4 regions of the Dyella sp. SYSU CM1112 genome follow, and region 1 is predicted to be linked to each of the others. Evidence: predicted binding sites of a transcription regulator. Region 1 holds the regulator's gene; each other region holds the start of a gene.
What was found. Region 1 encodes sigma-54, which starts transcription at its own class of promoters, with help from an activator protein. Its sites were predicted from a motif close to TGGCACGNGCNTTGC; they were not measured.
Positions count from the first base shown of each region.

Region 2: a site for sigma-54 is predicted at 2,339-2,353, ahead of AC4HNJ_RS07225 (flagellar basal body-associated FliL family protein). Genes of this name have one in related genera too.
Region 3: a site for sigma-54 is predicted at 1,524-1,538, ahead of flgB (flagellar basal body rod protein FlgB). Genes of this name have one in related genera too.
Region 4: a site for sigma-54 is predicted at 2,737-2,751, ahead of glnA (type I glutamate--ammonia ligase). Genes of this name have one in related genera too.

Region 1 is NZ_JBZEGI010000001.1:11,987-16,185, forward strand. Features, by position in the region: gene hprK (HPr(Ser) kinase/phosphatase) at 1-320, opposite strand, end outside; gene hpf (ribosome hibernation-promoting factor, HPF/YfiA family) at 495-818, opposite strand; gene AC4HNJ_RS00070 (RNA polymerase factor sigma-54) at 976-2,457, opposite strand; gene lptB (LPS export ABC transporter ATP-binding protein) at 2,765-3,484, opposite strand; gene lptA (lipopolysaccharide transport periplasmic protein LptA) at 3,494-4,150, opposite strand; gene lptC (LPS export ABC transporter periplasmic protein LptC) at 4,083-4,199, opposite strand, start outside.
Region 2 is NZ_JBZEGI010000003.1:339,795-343,993, reverse strand. Features, by position in the region: gene fliI (flagellar protein export ATPase FliI) at 1-155, shown strand, start outside; gene fliJ (flagellar export protein FliJ) at 152-586, shown strand; gene AC4HNJ_RS07230 (flagellar hook-length control protein FliK) at 810-2,129, shown strand; gene AC4HNJ_RS07225 (flagellar basal body-associated FliL family protein) at 2,424-2,921, shown strand; gene fliM (flagellar motor switch protein FliM) at 2,932-3,948, shown strand; gene fliN (flagellar motor switch protein FliN) at 3,945-4,199, shown strand, end outside.
Region 3 is NZ_JBZEGI010000003.1:373,976-378,174, forward strand. Features, by position in the region: gene AC4HNJ_RS07365 (flagellar hook assembly protein FlgD) at 1-631, opposite strand, end outside; gene flgC (flagellar basal body rod protein FlgC) at 645-1,076, opposite strand; gene flgB (flagellar basal body rod protein FlgB) at 1,076-1,483, opposite strand; gene AC4HNJ_RS07380 (chemotaxis protein) at 1,674-2,600, opposite strand; gene AC4HNJ_RS07385 (methyl-accepting chemotaxis protein) at 2,914-4,199, shown strand, end outside.
Region 4 is NZ_JBZEGI010000005.1:124,965-129,163, reverse strand. Features, by position in the region: gene AC4HNJ_RS09500 (multicopper oxidase family protein) at 1-1,057, opposite strand, end outside; gene glnA (type I glutamate--ammonia ligase) at 1,282-2,691, opposite strand; gene AC4HNJ_RS09490 (VOC family protein) at 2,936-3,346, opposite strand; gene AC4HNJ_RS09485 (helix-turn-helix transcriptional regulator) at 3,372-3,824, opposite strand; gene AC4HNJ_RS09480 (undecaprenyl-diphosphate phosphatase) at 3,950-4,199, shown strand, end outside.

The DNA.
Region 1 (4,199 bases):
TCCGCCACTTCCCGTAAGTCAGCGGGAATGGTCTGATCCTTGGTAACGATGAATGCTACCGGCTGGGTGGCTGCCGCCTTGTGGATCACTTCCCATCGCTGACGGGAATCCAGACCGTCAAGGTAGCTCAGTTCTTCAGTACCGACAATTTGGATCTTGTTGGGATAAATGACGTTGAGATAACCCACGAGCGAAGGGCGTCTGGCTCGCGTCGAGCCGTATTCCAGCAGGCGCGTTTCACCACGCATGCCGGCGACCCATCGCAGCGCCATGCGCTCATGAATATCGTCGAAGAGTTGTCGTGCGGTAAGCCGTTCCAAGGATGTTCCTTTTGCCGCGGGGCTGCCTTACTGGGGGCGGCGGCAGGAACATTGTGCCAGTTTTGCGTTTCTGGCTCCCTCTCGGCTGAAGAAAGGGGGATTCGAAGGGGCATTCTGGCTTGGGCCGAGCTTGGCCCCTCTCCCGCGAAGGAGAGAGGCCATATCGAATGATGCTCAGCCGTATTGGCGAATTTCGCGCACTTCGCGCTGGTGTTTGTCACACAGTTTTTCGCGATAGCGGCGGAGCTGGTTGACGAGTTTGTCGAACATGACGTCGATGGAGGCGTACATATCGTTCTCGGTGGCCTCGGCGTGCAGCGTATTACCGGCTACGTTGATGGTTCCCTCGGCACATTGCTGAAGCTTGTCGACCGAGAGCACGACGTTAAGGCTGACAATACGGTCGTCGAGGCGAGTCAATCGATCGAGCTTGGCAGTGACGTGACTGCGAAGAGCTGGGGTGACATCGATCTTTTGACCACTGAGTTGGAATTGCATGGTGCGCCTCCTTCAAGAGCTGGCCGCCAGCGGCGGCGTTGATCGATGCGCGGATCGCCGTGAAACGATCGTTGCATCGTGAAGCTAGACCTTGTTGTTGAATATGGGATTGCTCCGTCAAGCTGCAAGTTCCCGCAGAGATTTTCGGCGTACAGATTCAGCTATTGCGCTGACGCTCGCTCGAACTGGGAATGCGCAGAATCTCTCGATATTTCGCAACAGTGCGTCGGGCTACCTGAATGCCCTTGTTGCGGAGTTCCTCGGCGAGGGCCTGATCGGACAGCGGCTTGCGGGGATCTTCGCCATCCACCAGCTTGCGAAGCATGGCCTGGATGGCGGTAGCAGAGGCGCTTCCACCGTCTTCGGTGGAAACGCCACTGGAAAAGAAATACTTCAGTTCGTAAGTGCCGCGTGGTGTGTGGATGTACTTGCGAGTGGTTACACGTGAAATCGTTGATTCGTGCATACCTACCTCCTCAGCAACTTCGCGCAGCACCAGTGGCTGCATCGCTTCCGGACCGTAATCCAGAAAAGCGCTCTGTCGCCGTACGATCGCTTCGGCGACTTTCAATAGTGTTTCGGCACGCGACTCCAAACTTTTAATGAGCCAGCGCGCCTCTTGCAATTGTCCGCGCATCCAGCTTGCATCATCACTGCGTGCTTGTGCAATCAGATTGCAGTAATGCTGGTTGAGGCTGAGCTTGGGTTGGCTATCCGGGTTCAGGAAAACGCGCCAGCGCGTGCCATCCTTGCGCGCGTAGACATCCGGTGCCACGTATTCAACGGGTGTGGTGTCGAGGGCCGCACCAGGCCGCGGATCGAGGCTGCGGATCAGTATCGCTGCACCGGTAACATCTTCTTCACTTACATGGAGGCGACGGGCGAGCTTGGCCATGTCGTTGCGCGCCAGCAGCTCCAGCTCGCTTTCCACGATGCGCAGTGCCAGGTCGCGATAAGGCGTACTCGCATCGAACTGTTCGAGCTGCGCGCGCAGGCAATCGGGCAGGTCAATGCTGCCTACGCCAGCGGGATCAAAACGCTGCAACTGCCGGCGTACTGTTTCAACCTCGTCGGGCGTGGCCTTCAGATGCGGTGACAGGGCGGCCAATACTGCCTCCACGCCTTCAGCCAAGTATCCATCAGTATTCAACGCGTCGATGAGTACGGTAGCGATGGCCTTGGCGCGCGGCTCCATGGGTGTCAGGTTGAGCTGCCACATCAGATGTTCTTGCAGCGATTCCGGTGCGGCGCTTTGCGGCTCCATGCCTTCATCGTCGCGGTGGTTTGCGCTGCTGCTACTGCCACTGCCATTGCTGGAAGAAAAATCTATCGGCTCATCGGAACTGATTTCAGCTTCGGTCCACTCGGGCGCTTCATCATTGCTGTCGCTGCCGGATGCGGAAGTGCTGCTTGCCGAAACGGATGCATCGAATTCGTTTTCGAATTCGTCATCGTTTTCAGTTTCGTCCTGTTCCGTGCCCGCATCTTCGGCAAACTCGAGCAGCGGGTTGCTCTCGGCAAGTTGACGCAACTCTGCAGCCAGCTCCAATTGCGACAACTGCAACAGACGAATGGCTTGCTGCAATTGAGGCGTGAGAGCCAGCTGTTGATTGAGACGGAATTGAAGCCCTGGTTTCATGCCTGCCAAAGGGGTCAAGATGGCTTCATCCTAACCCTTCGCTGATGCGTCGGCCATAGCTGCGAAGGGCTTCAGGGTTTGCTGCGCACAGGGATGTGAATCAGCGCAACAGTAGCCTGCCTTGGCGTAACGTTAAAAGCCTGTCCGACATCTGCGCGTAACCTGTCCGGCGCTTGCTGATGGCGCGGCTTGTTTGCCCGTGGACCCATGGTGTCATGTGGTTGCGCATGGACTTTATCCGCCTTGCGCTACTGTGGTCCGAGTGCTCCCATGTGGATGGCGGAGCTGTCGGGCAGGCTTCAGGGCATTACAGGCGGAATTCCCGGCCCAAATAGACCTCGCGCACTTTTTCGTCAGCCAGGATATGCGCCGGCGTGCCGCGCGAAAGGACTTCCCCTTCGTTCATGATATAGGCGCGGTCGCAGATGCCGAGCGTTTCACGCACATTGTGATCGGTGATCAGCACGCCGATGCCACGTTCCTTGAGGTGGCGCACGATGCGCTGGATCTCGCCGACGGAGATCGGGTCCACGCCGGCGAACGGTTCGTCCAGAAGCATGTAGCGTGGTTGTGCGGCCAGTGCGCGGGCGATTTCCACGCGACGACGTTCACCGCCGGACAAGCTGATGCCCTTCTGGCTGGCGATGTGGGAAATCTTCAGCTCGTCCAGCAGGCTTTCCAGCTCTGCATCGCGCTTGCGCTGATCCAGACCCTCACGCAATTCCAGCACCGCCATGATGTTGTCGGCGACGCTGAGCCGACGAAACACGGATGCCTCCTGCGGAAGGTAGCCGATGCCAAGCTTGGCGCGGGCATGCATGGGCAATCCGGTGATGTCTTGTTTATCGAGCTTGATGGCACCCCCATCAGCCTCGATCAGGCCGACGATCATGTAAAAGCAGGTGGTTTTCCCTGCGCCATTGGGGCCAAGTAGACCTACAACCTCGCCTTGGCGGATCGAAAATGCGAAATCGCGCACCACCTGTCGTGCGCGGAAACTCTTTTGCAGGCCTTCTGCGGAAAGCATGTGTAATGGTTATCCCTTGCTCGGCGCGCTGCTCGCGGAGGCCGGCGTGCTGGAACTGGATGAGGACGACGGCTTGGTGGCCGGTGCGGAATTACCTGCCGGCTTCGATGGCGAGGACGTCGCAGGTTGGCTGGTTGAGGCGCCGTGCTTGGGCGGCGGCAATGGCTTCTGTTTCGGCAGGAAAGTCATGGTGACGGGGCCGGCATTGCCGCTCTCCCCGACCATATAGCCGGTTTGTGTGTTGTAGGTGAGCTTGGCGCCATGCGTTTCGCCCTTGTTTTGCTGATGCACGACGGCGTGACCGGTGAGGATCGCGATCCCGTTGACGTTGTCGTAATAGAGCTGGTCGGCATCGCCCGTCATCAGATTGCCGTTGTCATCGATCTGTTCGATATGCGGCTGCTTTTTCGGCGTGCCAGTCACGATGATGTGGTCGACCGAGGTGTCTTCCTTGGCCGTATAGATTTTTGCGACTTGGCCAGTCAGCTTCATCGTGCCCTGGGTAATGAGCACATTGCCCGTAAAGGTGCTGACGGAGTTCGGCTCGTTGTAGCCGTCCATACTGTCGGCATGTACCACATGGATGGGCTGGTTGCGGTCATCCTGCCTTGCCAGCGCCGGTTGCAGGAGCAGCAGCCCCGTGACCAGCAGGCTGAGTCGTAGCATTTTTCTGGCGCGGATACAGGATGCCGTGCACGTCATGGAGCAGCTCCAA
Region 2 (4,199 bases), on a different contig from region 1:
GCGCATACCAGAAGGGTTCGGATGCGCAGGTCGATCAGGCCATCGCCATGTGGCCGCGGCTGACACGCTTCCTGCGCCAGGAAGTGGATGAACCGGTCGAATTGCGCGCGGCGCAGGAACGGTTGCATTCGCTCACCGCGGAGATCGCCGCATGAGTTCGCGTTCGGATCGCTTGCAACCTGCCGTGGACCAGGCGCAGCAGCGCCAGAAAGACGCCTTGCAACGCCTCGCCGAATCCCAGCAGAAAGTGACCCACGCCGAGCAGCAGTTGGAAGAACTGAAACGCTATCGCCGCGATTACCGCCTGGGCGACGGTGGCCTGACGGTGAGCGCGCTGCTCAACCGTCAACAATTCGTCGAGCGCATCGATCAGGCCATCGTCCAGCAAACCCGCCTGATCGAACGCTTGCAGCGCCTGGTCGACGCTGCGCGGGAGCGCTGGCTGCAGGCGCACGCGCGCGAGCATGCACTCGGTACGGTGGTCGAGCGCTTGCGTACGCAGGAACGCCAGCGCGAACAAAGGCTTGAGCAGGCTGAAGTGGATGAGCGCATGCAGCATCGCCGCCGCAAGGTCGGTTTGCCGTGAGCGGATTGCAGGCTGGCGCCTTTTCTTTCACGGCCAGGATTGGCCGGTACTGGCCCACTTATTGCATCGATTTTTCTGACTGGTGTTGGACCTCGACAGAAGCTGGAAGCGCCAAGAATGCCCCCTCCCCTGCGTGCAGTGGGGGAGGGGTGATACCTGCGCGATGGAGGTTTGACGCCGATCCCGTCGGTTTTGATGCCATTGCTTCGAAGAGAACCTGCATATGAGCGCCACGCCATTGCCCGCCGTCCCGATCGCCAATCCGGTGCAGGCCAATGCGCCAAGGCCGGCAAATACGCAGAGCCAGCAAAGCCATACCAGTTTCAATAGTCATCTGCAGGACGCGCAGCAACAGCAATCGGCGTCGACGGATGACACGCAAACGTCCGCGTCGCAGAGCGATGCCGGTCAGGGCAACCCGCAGCAGCGCGGTTCCTCATCCGCCAGTCCATCGAACTCCGCCACGGCTCATGCTGCGGCAAGCGGCTCGACTGATTCGCAGGATGCATCAAGCAGTGACGATGCCGCCGCTGACGCCCCCGCTGTCGGCAATTTGGCAAGCGCCGTGTTGAACCTCATCGATCATGCCGCCGATGCCGGCAAAGACAGCTCGACGTCGAGTCCAGGTACGGCGTCTACCAAGACCACGACCCCGAGCGCTACCAAGCAGACAGTTCCCGCGCCGCAACCCACCGTCTTGCCTATCGCCGTGACACCGTTGCCACAGCTGGTTGCTGCAACCGGCGCTTCCGGCAAGCAAGGCGATACCAAGTCGGCGGGAGGGTCGGCCACCGGCAGTACGGCTGCTATCGGCGGAGTAGGCGGTAGCTCGACCGGCGGTATACAGAAATCGTTCGCCGATGCGGATGGCGGTGCTTTTGACGCCAGCGACACCAGTGGCGCGGCTGCAACTGCTGATGGTTCATCCCAGGTCCAAGGCGGCACAGACGCTGCGCAGGCGCTTAGTGGCGCGGTGACCGCCGGCCATGCGGGGATATCGGCCTTGGCGGCACCGACGGCTGGCAGCACCGTGTCAAATCCCTCGGATGTAGCGGCGCTGGGGAATATCGTTGCCACGGCCACGCCGACGCCGTCCGCACCGGTGGCAGGACACAGCCTCACACTCAATGCACCGGTGGGTTCCTCCGGTTTCGCCAAGGAGCTGGGCCAGCAAGTCACCTGGCTCAGCGGCCAGGATGTGAAGCAAGCGCAGATACGCCTGAATCCGCAGAATCTCGGTCCGCTCGACGTCAAGATCAGTGTTCAACATGGCCGCGTCGACGTGGCGTTCATGGCGCAGCATCCGGATACCGCCGCCGCTGTGCAGCAAGGCCTCGGCCAGCTTCACCAGATGCTCGGTGGGCAAGGCTTGTCGCTCGGCCAGGCGACGGTAGGGCAGCAGGCGCAACAACAGTTTGGCGCCCCGCACCAGCAACAAGGGCAAGCCGGTTCCTCAAACAGTCATGCCGAAGCCGGTGCAGATACGCCGGTGGCGTCCGTCATACGGCAAGTCGCCGTGGGCCTGGTCGACGCATTTGCGTAATCCTTTCGCACGATAATTCCTCGCTTTCAACGTGTCTCCTCGCTCCGCCTGCCAAGCCCAGCAGGCGGGGCGTTTTTTTTGGCGCATGCATGCGCCGCATGACGGAATCACCGCGCACGCCATCTGTCTGTCTTCCGTCGCGCGTCAAGAAAACGCCGCCGCTGTTCTTTTTGCGTTGCAAAAGCGCGCTGTTATGCGATTCAAGAGCATGGCACGCCGCTTGCTAAAACTTCTTCAGAAGCCTGCTCCGCGCGAGCGGGGCGCCATGTCATTGCAAAGGGATCGAGGTCGTTCATGGCTAACGCCGACAAGCTTGAAGGAGATGCATCCGCCGCCGCAGGCAAGAAACGCGGAGGGCGCATGATGATTGCGGGAGTGGTTCTGCTGGGCCTGCTTGGCGGTGGCGCCTATGTGCTCGGCCACCTGCACGGAGGGAAAGGCAACGGTGCCGTCGCGGCAGAAGTGCCGAAGGCGCCGGATCTGTTCTTGCCGCTGGAGCCGGCCTTCGTGGTGAATTTCCAGGATCAGGACGCTACCCGCTATCTGCAGGTCGGCGTGACGGTGATGACGCACGATCCGGCCGCGGTGCAGGTGATGAAAGACAACGACCCGGTCATTCGCAATGCGCTGGTGATGCTATTCAGCAGCCAGACCTATGCCGGACTCAGCGATATCGCAGGCAAGAAAAAACTGCAGACAGAGGCGCTGGATGCGGTGCGCAAGATCGTGGCCGCCAAGACCGGCAAGCCGGATGTGGATGCCTTGTACTTCACCAGCTTCGTGATGCAGTGAGAAACCGGCGATGAGCGATCTGCTTTCCCAGGAAGAAATCGACGCCCTGCTCAACGGCGTCGATGACGGCAAGATCGAAACCGAAAGCGACGTACCGCCGCCGCCGGGCACGGTGATGGACTTCGACTTCACCCAGCAGGACCGCATCGTGCGCGGACGCCTGCCTACGCTGGAAATGATCAACGATCGCTTCGCGCGTTTCTTCCGTACCGCACTGTTCGGCGTGCTGCGCAAGACCTGCGAGGTCTCGGTGCTGGGCGTGAAGATGATGAAGTTCAGCGAATACGTGCACGGACTGGCGGTGCCGAGCAACCTCAACCTGGTCAGGCTCAAGCCGCTGCGCGGCACGGCGCTCGCGGTGATGGAGCCGCGTCTCGTGTTCACCGTCATCGATAATTTCTTTGGCGGCGACGGCCGCTATCACGCGCGCATCGAGGGACGCGATTTCACGCCTACGGAAAACCGCGTGATCCAGATCCTGCTCAACGAAGTGTTTGGGTCGATGGTCGAAGCGTGGGCACCGGTGATGAAGGTGCAATTCGAATTCCTCAACTCCGAAATCAATCCGCAGTTCGCCAATATCGTCAGTCCGACCGAAACCGTGGTGGTGTCGCGCTTTCACGTCGAACTGGACGGCGGCGGCGGTGAGGTCCATCTCACCTTGCCTTATTCGATGGTGGAGCCGATCCGCACCATGCTCGATGCCGGCGTGCAGAGCGACCGCATGGGCGAGCGCGACGAGCGCTGGATCCAATGCCTGCATGACGAAGTGATGGACGCCGAAGTGGAGCTCAGCTCGCTGTTGCTGGAAACGCAGATCAATATCGGCGAGTTCCTGAGTCTGCGTATCGGTGACGTGATTCCAGTCAGCCTGCCGGACGCAACGACGGTGTTTGCCGAAGACGTACCGATTTTCCGCGGGCATTACGGTCAGTCCAGCGGCCGCTATGCCGTTCGCTACAAGGTCGCGGCCGGGCGTCGCGCACCGCTCCCCACACTCGAATTTACTCAAGACAAACTGCTATGAATCAGAGTACTGATACTGCGAACGGTGCCTTTGGCGCGCTCAACAACGGCGAGCATCCCCTTCAGTTCGATACCTTGAACGAGGGCAATGGCGAGCGTGCCGACGTCAGCCTGGACATGATTCTCGATGTCCCGGTCACGCTGGCGATGGAAGTAGGGCGCACTCGCATCAGCATCCGCAACTTGCTGCAGCTCAATCAGGGTTCGGTGGTCGAGCTCGATCGCGCCGCCGGCGAGCCGCTGGACGTGTTC
Region 3 (4,199 bases), on a different contig from region 1:
AATACGTGCCGGTGCTGCTGCCGCCGTAGCCGACACCGGTCACCGAACCGGCTACGTAAGTTGAAAGCGCGGCCGTATTGCCGCCGTTGTTTGCTGAAATCGTGTAGGTGCCGTTGGCGACGGCTTTGCCGCTGCTGTCCGTACCGTTCCAGGTGAATGGGGATAACCCCGGCTGCTGCGTGCCGAGATCGATGGTGTTGACGGTGTTGCCGTTGCTGTCCTTGATGGTGACGACCACGTCGCCGGCGTTACTGACATTCACACCGCCGCCCACCGAGCTGCCGCTGTAAGTGAGCGTGGTCGACGGCACCAAGACCTGACGGCCAACCAGGCTTGCCGAACCGAGCACCTGCGATGTCTGCATGCCGGCGCCGATGTTGCTGCCCAAGCTCTGTACGTTGGTGTCGATGTCCTGCAGCGCGCCGAGCTGCGCGAACTGCGCCATCTCGGAGGCCATCTGCGAGCTGTCCATCGGCTGGGTCGGATCCTGCGCGGTGAGCTGGGTGGTGAGCAGCTGCAGGAAATCCGACTGCGTCATGATCGAACCGGTCGGCGTACTGGTCACCGTGCTGCCGGTGAGGCTGAGACCGGAGGCGGAATAGTTGTTGGTGCTGCCATTGACGGCGGACATGGTGCGGCTCCGGTTAGCTGCCGAGATCGATGGTCTTGATCATCAATTGCTTGGTGGTGTTCATCACTTCCACGTTGTTCTGGTAAGAACGGGACGCGGAAATCATGTTGACCAGTTCATCGATGGGATTGACGTTGCTGCCATAGACATAGCCGTTGGCATCTGCCATCGGATTGCCGGGTTCGTAATGCGATTCGACCGGCTGCTGGCTTTCTGTCACGCCAGCCATGCGTACACCGGTGTTGGTCTCGTCGGTGCTTTGTGGACCGAAGCCCGACTGCGACTCCAGTACCGGCGCGAACAGCAGCTCTTTCGCTTTGTAGGCGGATGCCGCGCTGCTGCTGACACTGTCGGCGTTGGCGAGATTGCTGGCGACCGTGTTGAGCCGCAGCGATTCGGCGGACATGCCGGAACCGGCGGTATCGAAGATCTTCATCAGCGACATCAGCTTTGCCCTCCACCATTGATAGCCAGGCGCAGCTGCTGGATGGTGCTGTTGATAAAGCTGAGGCTGGCCTGGTAATGCACCATGTTGCTGGCGAACGCGGACTGCTCGACCTGCGTGTCGACCGTGTTGCCGTCCATGCTCGGTTGCAACGGCACGCGATATTTCAACGTGTCCGCAGACTGGGTGGTCGGATTGATCTGCCCCGGCGAGGGCGTGCTCAACTCGAGCGTTTGCGAATCGCCGCCGCTGGCTTGTTGCAGCACTTGGCGAAAATCGACATCGCGTGCCTGGTAATTCGGGGTATCGGCGTTGGCGATATTGGATGCGATGACTTCGGAACGGCGCTGCCAGACCTCCAAGGCCTGGCTGCTCAAACCGAATACGTTGTCGAGAGTGTTGCTCATGACGGATTCCCCGCAGCGATCACTGCTTGCAGGGGTCGGAGCAAGTTGCATGCCACGCCTTGACAAAGCGGCCAAACCCGCGTGGCGTGGCCGCTTGTGCCGCATGCACGCGAGGCTCGCATGCATGCGGTGACGTTATACCGGCGCGCTGGGACGGAATCCCGACATCAGCGCTCTAGCGCTGGCGCCGTCAATTTGTTGACGGGTCCATCAGATCGAGCACCGTCTTCGCCAATAAATCGGGCTGGAACTTCGCAATGAACCGATCCGCGCCGACATCGCGCACCAGGGTTTCATTGAATACGCCACTCAACGAGCTGTGCAGCACGACTTTGAGCCGACGCAATGCCGGCGTCTCGCGAATGGCGCGCGTCAAGGCATAGCCATCCAGGCGCGGCATTTCGATGTCGGAGATCACCAGCATCACGTTTTCATTCTCATCCTCGGCCATCTGGGTCAGCCGTTCCAATGCTTCGCGTCCGTCCTGTGCGATCACACAGTCGATATCCATCTGCTTGAACAAACTGACCAGTCGCTGGCGTGCGACCAACGAATCATCCACCACCATGATGCGGCGCGGGCTCAGGTCGCGATGTTCGGCATCGTGCTGGATGCGCAAGGAGATCTCGGCCGCCGTGCCTTCGATGCTGGCCAGTACGTGCTCGACGTCCACCACTGCCATCAGCTGGCCATCGACCCGGCTGACCGCACTGACGCGACCACCAAAACCCAGTGTTGGCGATGGCGCTTCGAGCGCTTCGCCGGCGCAGTGCACGATGCGCTGGAAATCCGACACCAGAAAACCCTGCATGGAGCGGCTGAATTCAGTCACCACCAGATGGGCCGAATCGACGTCCGCCAGCGGCGGATAGCCCAGCGCCGCGGCCAGGTCGATCACCGGAATGGTCTTGCCGCGGTAATCGAAACTTCCCGCCAGCAGTTCATGCATGCCCGGCAGTTTTTCCATCGGCGGTTTGCGCAATACCTCGCGCACCTTGAAGACGTTCAAGCCAAACAACTGCGCGTCGCCCAGGCGGAACAACAGCATCGCGACGCGATTGTGACCGGCCAGCCTGGTATGGCTTTCCACGCTGTCCAGCAAGGCGACGCCACTCATGAGAATCCCGGATGGAAGTGATACCCGGCTTATCGGCGAACTCGCGAGAGGCTTTAGAGGATGCGGAGGAGTGTCGCATCCTGCTTGCCGATGTATCGCTCTCCTGCATGCACGGGGAGGACGCTAGCGCTGTGTGGGCCTGCTGCGGCTTGGCTTCACCGCGTCCCCTATCGCATGCAGGGGAGAGAGTCGCTCTCTCCCGCTACGGCTGGACACTGGTCCGTTTGTTTTTGTCGTGGCACATCACTTGCTTCCTCAACTTTCAGCGCTCCCCGCCGATGTCAGGGGACCCAAGCATGGAAATGTCTTGCCTATGAGTCTGATCCGCAGCCAGCACCTGGCCGCCTTGATCCAAGCCGCAGTCGCCGGTCACGACGCCGAGCTGGCGAGGCTGAGTCGCAAACATCCGGTGGCGGCCACGCTGCTTGCGCCGCTGTTCGCGCGCCTGGCGCCGCGTGCGCCGGCCGCGGTCGCGCTGCAATCGCTGGAGCAGCAAAGCCTGGTGCTTACGCATGCGCAGACGTTGCACCGCGAGCAATGCGCCCTGGAGCAGTCGATCGGCGAAGGCCGCGATAGTGTCGGACAGTTGACGGAAGGCAGTGCCGGAATGTCGACCCTGCTGCAGCAAGCGCAGAGCGGCATCGATCAAGCGGCCAAGGCCGGCGAACAGAGCTCGGCGAATGTCAGCGACCTGCAAGGCCAGCTGCGTTTGCTGCGTAGCGCGTTGTCGGCGATGAATCAAAACCAGAGCCTGCTCACCGAGCAGGTGGCGCAGATCCGCGCGCTGACCACCACGGTGCAGGACATCGCTCATCAAACCAATCTGGTGGCCTTGAATGCTGCGATCGAAGCGGCGCGTGCCGGCGATGCCGGCCGAGGTTTTGCGGTGGTCGCCGATGAAGTGAAGCAGCTGGCGGAAAAAACCGCGCAAGCGACGGCGGAAATCGAGACAGTGACCAGCTCGATCGGCGAATTTTCGCTGCAGATGAATGGCAATGTGCAGCTCAGCCTGCAGCGTTTGGAGCGTGCGCAGGGCGGCGTCGCCGATACCGAACGTTCGCTGCAACAAGGTACCGATGTGCTGCAGGGCACCGGCCAACGCTTGCGCTCCTTGCGCGAAAGCCAGGACGCCTCGCAAGTACGCGTCACCACCTTGAAGGCCATGCTCGGTGCCTTGCAGCGGCGTGCTTATGAAACGCGTCGCCACGGCGAATCGCTCAACCGCGCCGCGGCGCTTGCCCATCGCCTATGCCTTGGCTGGCTGGAAAGCGAGAGCGGCAACGATCTGGCGAGCCTGAGCCTCACGGTGCGCGAATCGGTGATCGGCTTGCGCCAGAGCATGGAGCTGGCGTTGCAGGAACCCACCTCACTCGATCGCCGCTGGTTTGATACCGAGGTGTTGAAGCGCAGCCTGAACCGGCTGACCGCACGCCAGGGCCATCATCCTTCCGGAACGGGCCTGCACGAATCGGCGACCCGCCTGCGCGAGCACGGCGAGGCCTTTCTCGAATTGCTTGGCAATGGGCAGATCGAGTTGGCCAAGCAGATGTCCGACAAGCTGGAAACCGAACGCGAACTCATCAACAGCCAATTGGCCGC
Region 4 (4,199 bases), on a different contig from region 1:
ACGCGGAAAAATCGATCACCACGTCGGCGCGCTCGGCGGGATAAAGCTGGATGTGCGGGCGCTGTAGCGGGGCCGGCAGCAATCCCTGGTCGCTGGCTACCTGGTGAAAGGCGTGATCGTGCGTCAGCGAGAGATCAAAGAAGCGGGTGTTGGCGACGTTGATGAAGCGGAAACGATAGCGTCGCGGCTCGACGTCGAAATAGGGATAGATCTTGCCGTTGCACAAGACGAGATTGCCGGCGCATTGCATGACCCATGGTGCGGAAGGGTCGTTCGACACCGGATAGTAGAGCTGGCCATCCTGCGCGACGAGGCGATCGCACAGCATCAGCGGAATGTCGTAGTGGCCGGAGGGAAGGTCGAGTGCCTGCTCTTGTTCATCCCGCACGATGTACGCACCGAACAAGCCGGCATAGATGTTGAGCCGGGTGATGCCCATCGCGTGATCGTGATACCACAAGGTCGCCGCATCCTGCCCGTTGGGATAGCGGTACAAGGCGGAATGGCCGGGCGTATACCAGTCGTCGGGAAAACCATCCGAATTCGCCGGCGCACGCGCGCCATGCACATGCGTCACGGCGCGCACTTCGGGTTTGTCGCGTTCGGCACCGTGGATGGTGTGATCGATCGGCAGGAAATGCTTCGACGGCAACGCGTTGACCCACTCGACCAGCACCGGCTCGTTGCGCCGGACTACGAGCGTGGGGCCGGGAAACGTGCCGTCATAACCCCAAAGAGGCGTAAGTGGAATATCGCGGTGCAGACGCACCTTGCAGGCTCGCATCGCCATCGTGTAGCAAGGCAGCTTGTGGCCTGCATGCAGCGGATCGGCGCGTTCGGTTGCCCGCGCCACTGGCGGAATCGGCAGCGGATCGACGAAACGCGCCAGGGACGTAGGATTGATCAGCGGCACCTTGGGTGCGGCCAGTGTCGGCGCATGGGCTCGCATGGACATGGGCATGGTCGATGCGCGCGCCAGGTGCCACGCATCCACGAAGGCCAGTCCGCTGACAAGTCCACCCGCTCCCAGCAGGAAGTCACGCCGCGTGATCGTCATGCTTTTTCTGCGCCGAGGAGATGGACAGCGACCATGCTGTCGAGACAGGCAGCGTAGCGCCCGCAAGCGTCGAGTGCGTAAGTCATGCCGGAACCGTAAGCGCCCCGGATGACAAAAAGATGGCAGGCTGCGCGGCCGAGCAAAATCTGCGCCGGCGCGCACAGGACTCGCGAACAACAACGGGCGCCGAAGCGCCCGTCGTTCGTCCCCTTATCGCGACGCGATCAGATCGCGTAGTACATCTGGAATTCCAGCGGATGCGTGCTGGCGCGATAACGGGTCACTTCCTGCATCTTCAGTTCGATGTAGGCGTCGATGAAGTCGTCGGTGAACACGCCGCCGGCCTTGAGGAAGTCGCGGTCCTTGTCGAGCGCTTCCAGCGCGGCATCGAGGCTGGAGCACACCTGCGGGATGTTCTTCTCTTCTTCCGGCGGCAGATCGTAGAGATCCTTGTCGGCCGGCGCACCCGGGTCGATCTTGTTCAGGATGCCATCGAGACCGGCCATCATCAGCGCAGTGAAGGTGAGGTAGCCCGACTGCATCGGATCGGGGAAGCGCACTTCGATGCGGCGACCCTTCGGGTTCGACACGAACGGAATGCGGCAGCTCGCCGAGCGGTTGCGCGCGGAGTAGGCCAGCATTACCGGCGCCTCGAAGCCGGGCACCAGACGCTTGTAGCTGTTGGTGGTGGAGTTGGCGAACGCGTTGATCGCCTTGGCGTGCTTGAAGATGCCGCCGATGTACCACAGCGCGGTCTGCGACAGGCCGCCGTAGAGATCGCCGGAGAACAGGTTCTTGCCGTCCTTGCTGAGCGACTGATGCACGTGCATGCCGCTGCCGTTGTCGCCGACGATCGGCTTGGGCATGAAGGTGACGGTCTTGCCGTTCTGGTGTGCGACGTTCTTGATGACGTACTTCAGCGTCATCAGCTCATCGGCCTTGGTCACCAGCGTGTTGAACTTCACGCCGATCTCGCACTGGCCGGCGTTGGCCACTTCGTGGTGATGCACTTCTACCACCTGGCCCAACGACTCCAGCACTTTGCACATGTCGGCGCGCAGGTCACCCAGCGAATCGACCGGGCTGACCGGGAAATAGCCGCCCTTCACGCCCGGACGATGGCCACTGTTGCCTTCGTCGTATTTGAAGCGCGAACTCCACGCGGCTTCCTGCGATTCGATTTCATAGAACACGCGGCCCATGTCGTTCTGCCAGCGCACGGAATCGAAGATGAAGAATTCCGGTTCCGGGCCGAAAAAGGCGGTATCGGCCACGCCGGTGGACTTCAAGTAAGCCTCGGCGCGCTTGGCGATGGAGCGCGGATCGCGGCCGTAGGCCTGCATGGTGCTGGGCTCCAGCACGTCGCAATGCAGGACCAGCTGAGTGTGCGCGCTGAACGGATCGAGGTAAGCCGTGTCCGGGTCGGGCATGAGCACCATGTCCGACTCGTTGATGCCCTTCCAGCCCGAGATCGAGGAACCATCGAACATCTTGCCGTCTTCGAAGGTGGACTCATCGATAGCGTGAGCCGGGAAGGTGACGTGATGGTGCTTGCCGAGCATGTCGGCGAAACGCAGGTCGACGAACTCGACCTCTTTGTCCTGGATCAGGTCGAGCACTTTCTTGGCGGACATGTAAAACCTCGATGATTCGTGAAAGGGGATCGCGCGTGCTTGTAGGCAAGCACCGTACCAACTGCAAAACGCCCGGAACTTCAAATGATTGCATAAAAATGGGCGGTTGGCGCGAATCCCTTTTGCACCATATGAAGGCTCATTTTGCACTTATGTGGTGCGTATAGAATCTTCGTTCCCACACCCGCACGGTCGCCGACTGGCCGTGGCTTTTCAGCTACGGCCATATCGGCACGGACAGTGCTCAGCGCACTTCGTTGATGCGGACGTGATTGCCGGCGGGATCGCGGAAGGCGCAGTCGCGCACGCCATAGGGCTGCGCCGTGGGTTCCTGGATGACTTCGGCGCCAGTGGCCTGGATGCGCTCGAAAGTGCTGTCGAGATCTTTGGTGGCCAGGATGACCATGGCATAGGTGCCCTTGGCCATCATCTCGGTGATGGTGCGGCGCTCGTCCTCGGTGAGGCCGGGGGTGATCGCCGGCGGCGTCAGCACGATGGAGGTACCGGGCTGATTGACAGGCCCAACGGTGATCCAGCGCATGCCGCCATAGGCGACGTCATTACGGACCTCGAAACCCAAGGTGTCGCGATAGAAGGCCAGCGATGCCTCTGGATCGGTCTGCGGGAGGAAGGTCGAGTGAATGGTGATATCCATGGCGTCAGTCCAAGTGAAAGTGCGATCACTCTACTGACGGCTCCGGGATTCGCGCTTCTCGATTCCTGATCGGCCGGGAAACCTGCTTCGCCACGCAGGAGGGAATTCCCTCGGTCGCATGCGCTTCCTGGCGCCGATACGCGCTGGGTGGCATGCCTGTCAGTTCGGCGAAGCGCGTACTGAACGTACCCAGCGAGGCGCAACCGACCTCGAAGCAGACCTCGGTGACGCTGAGATCGCCACGGCGCAACAGGGCCATCGCGCGCTCGATGCGTCGTGTCATCAGATACGCATACGGGGATTCGCCATAGGCGAGCTTGAACTGGCGGCTCAGATGACCGGCCGACATCCCTGCACCACCGGCCAGCGCTTCCACATCCAGCGGCTGCGCATACTCCCGGTCGATCCGGTCGCGTACCCGGCGCAGTTTGGCAAGATCACTCAGGTGCTGTTCGATGGGGGTCGGTCTGTTCGTCATCATCCTGTCGCGACATGTCGGAAGCAGCGGCGTCGCCCACCCATCCAGCGAGATAGAACTAGCCTTAGGCTATACGGTTTTGGTGCCGGCCACGCGCCTCTGCACTCTCGCCAGGAGCTTTCTGCGTGCACGACCTCGTCAACGTGATCTTGCTCGGCATTATCGAAGGCATGACCGAGTTCCTGCCCATTTCCAGTACCGGACATTTGCTGATCGCCGAGGATGTCGGGCTTGGTAGCCGCTCCGACCTTTTCAATGTCGGCATCCAGGCCGGTGCCATTCTGGCGATCACGCTGATTTACTCGAAACGCATCGGACAGCTTCTTACCCAGTGGCAGGATCCGGCAAACCGCGCTTACCTTTATAAGCTCGTCG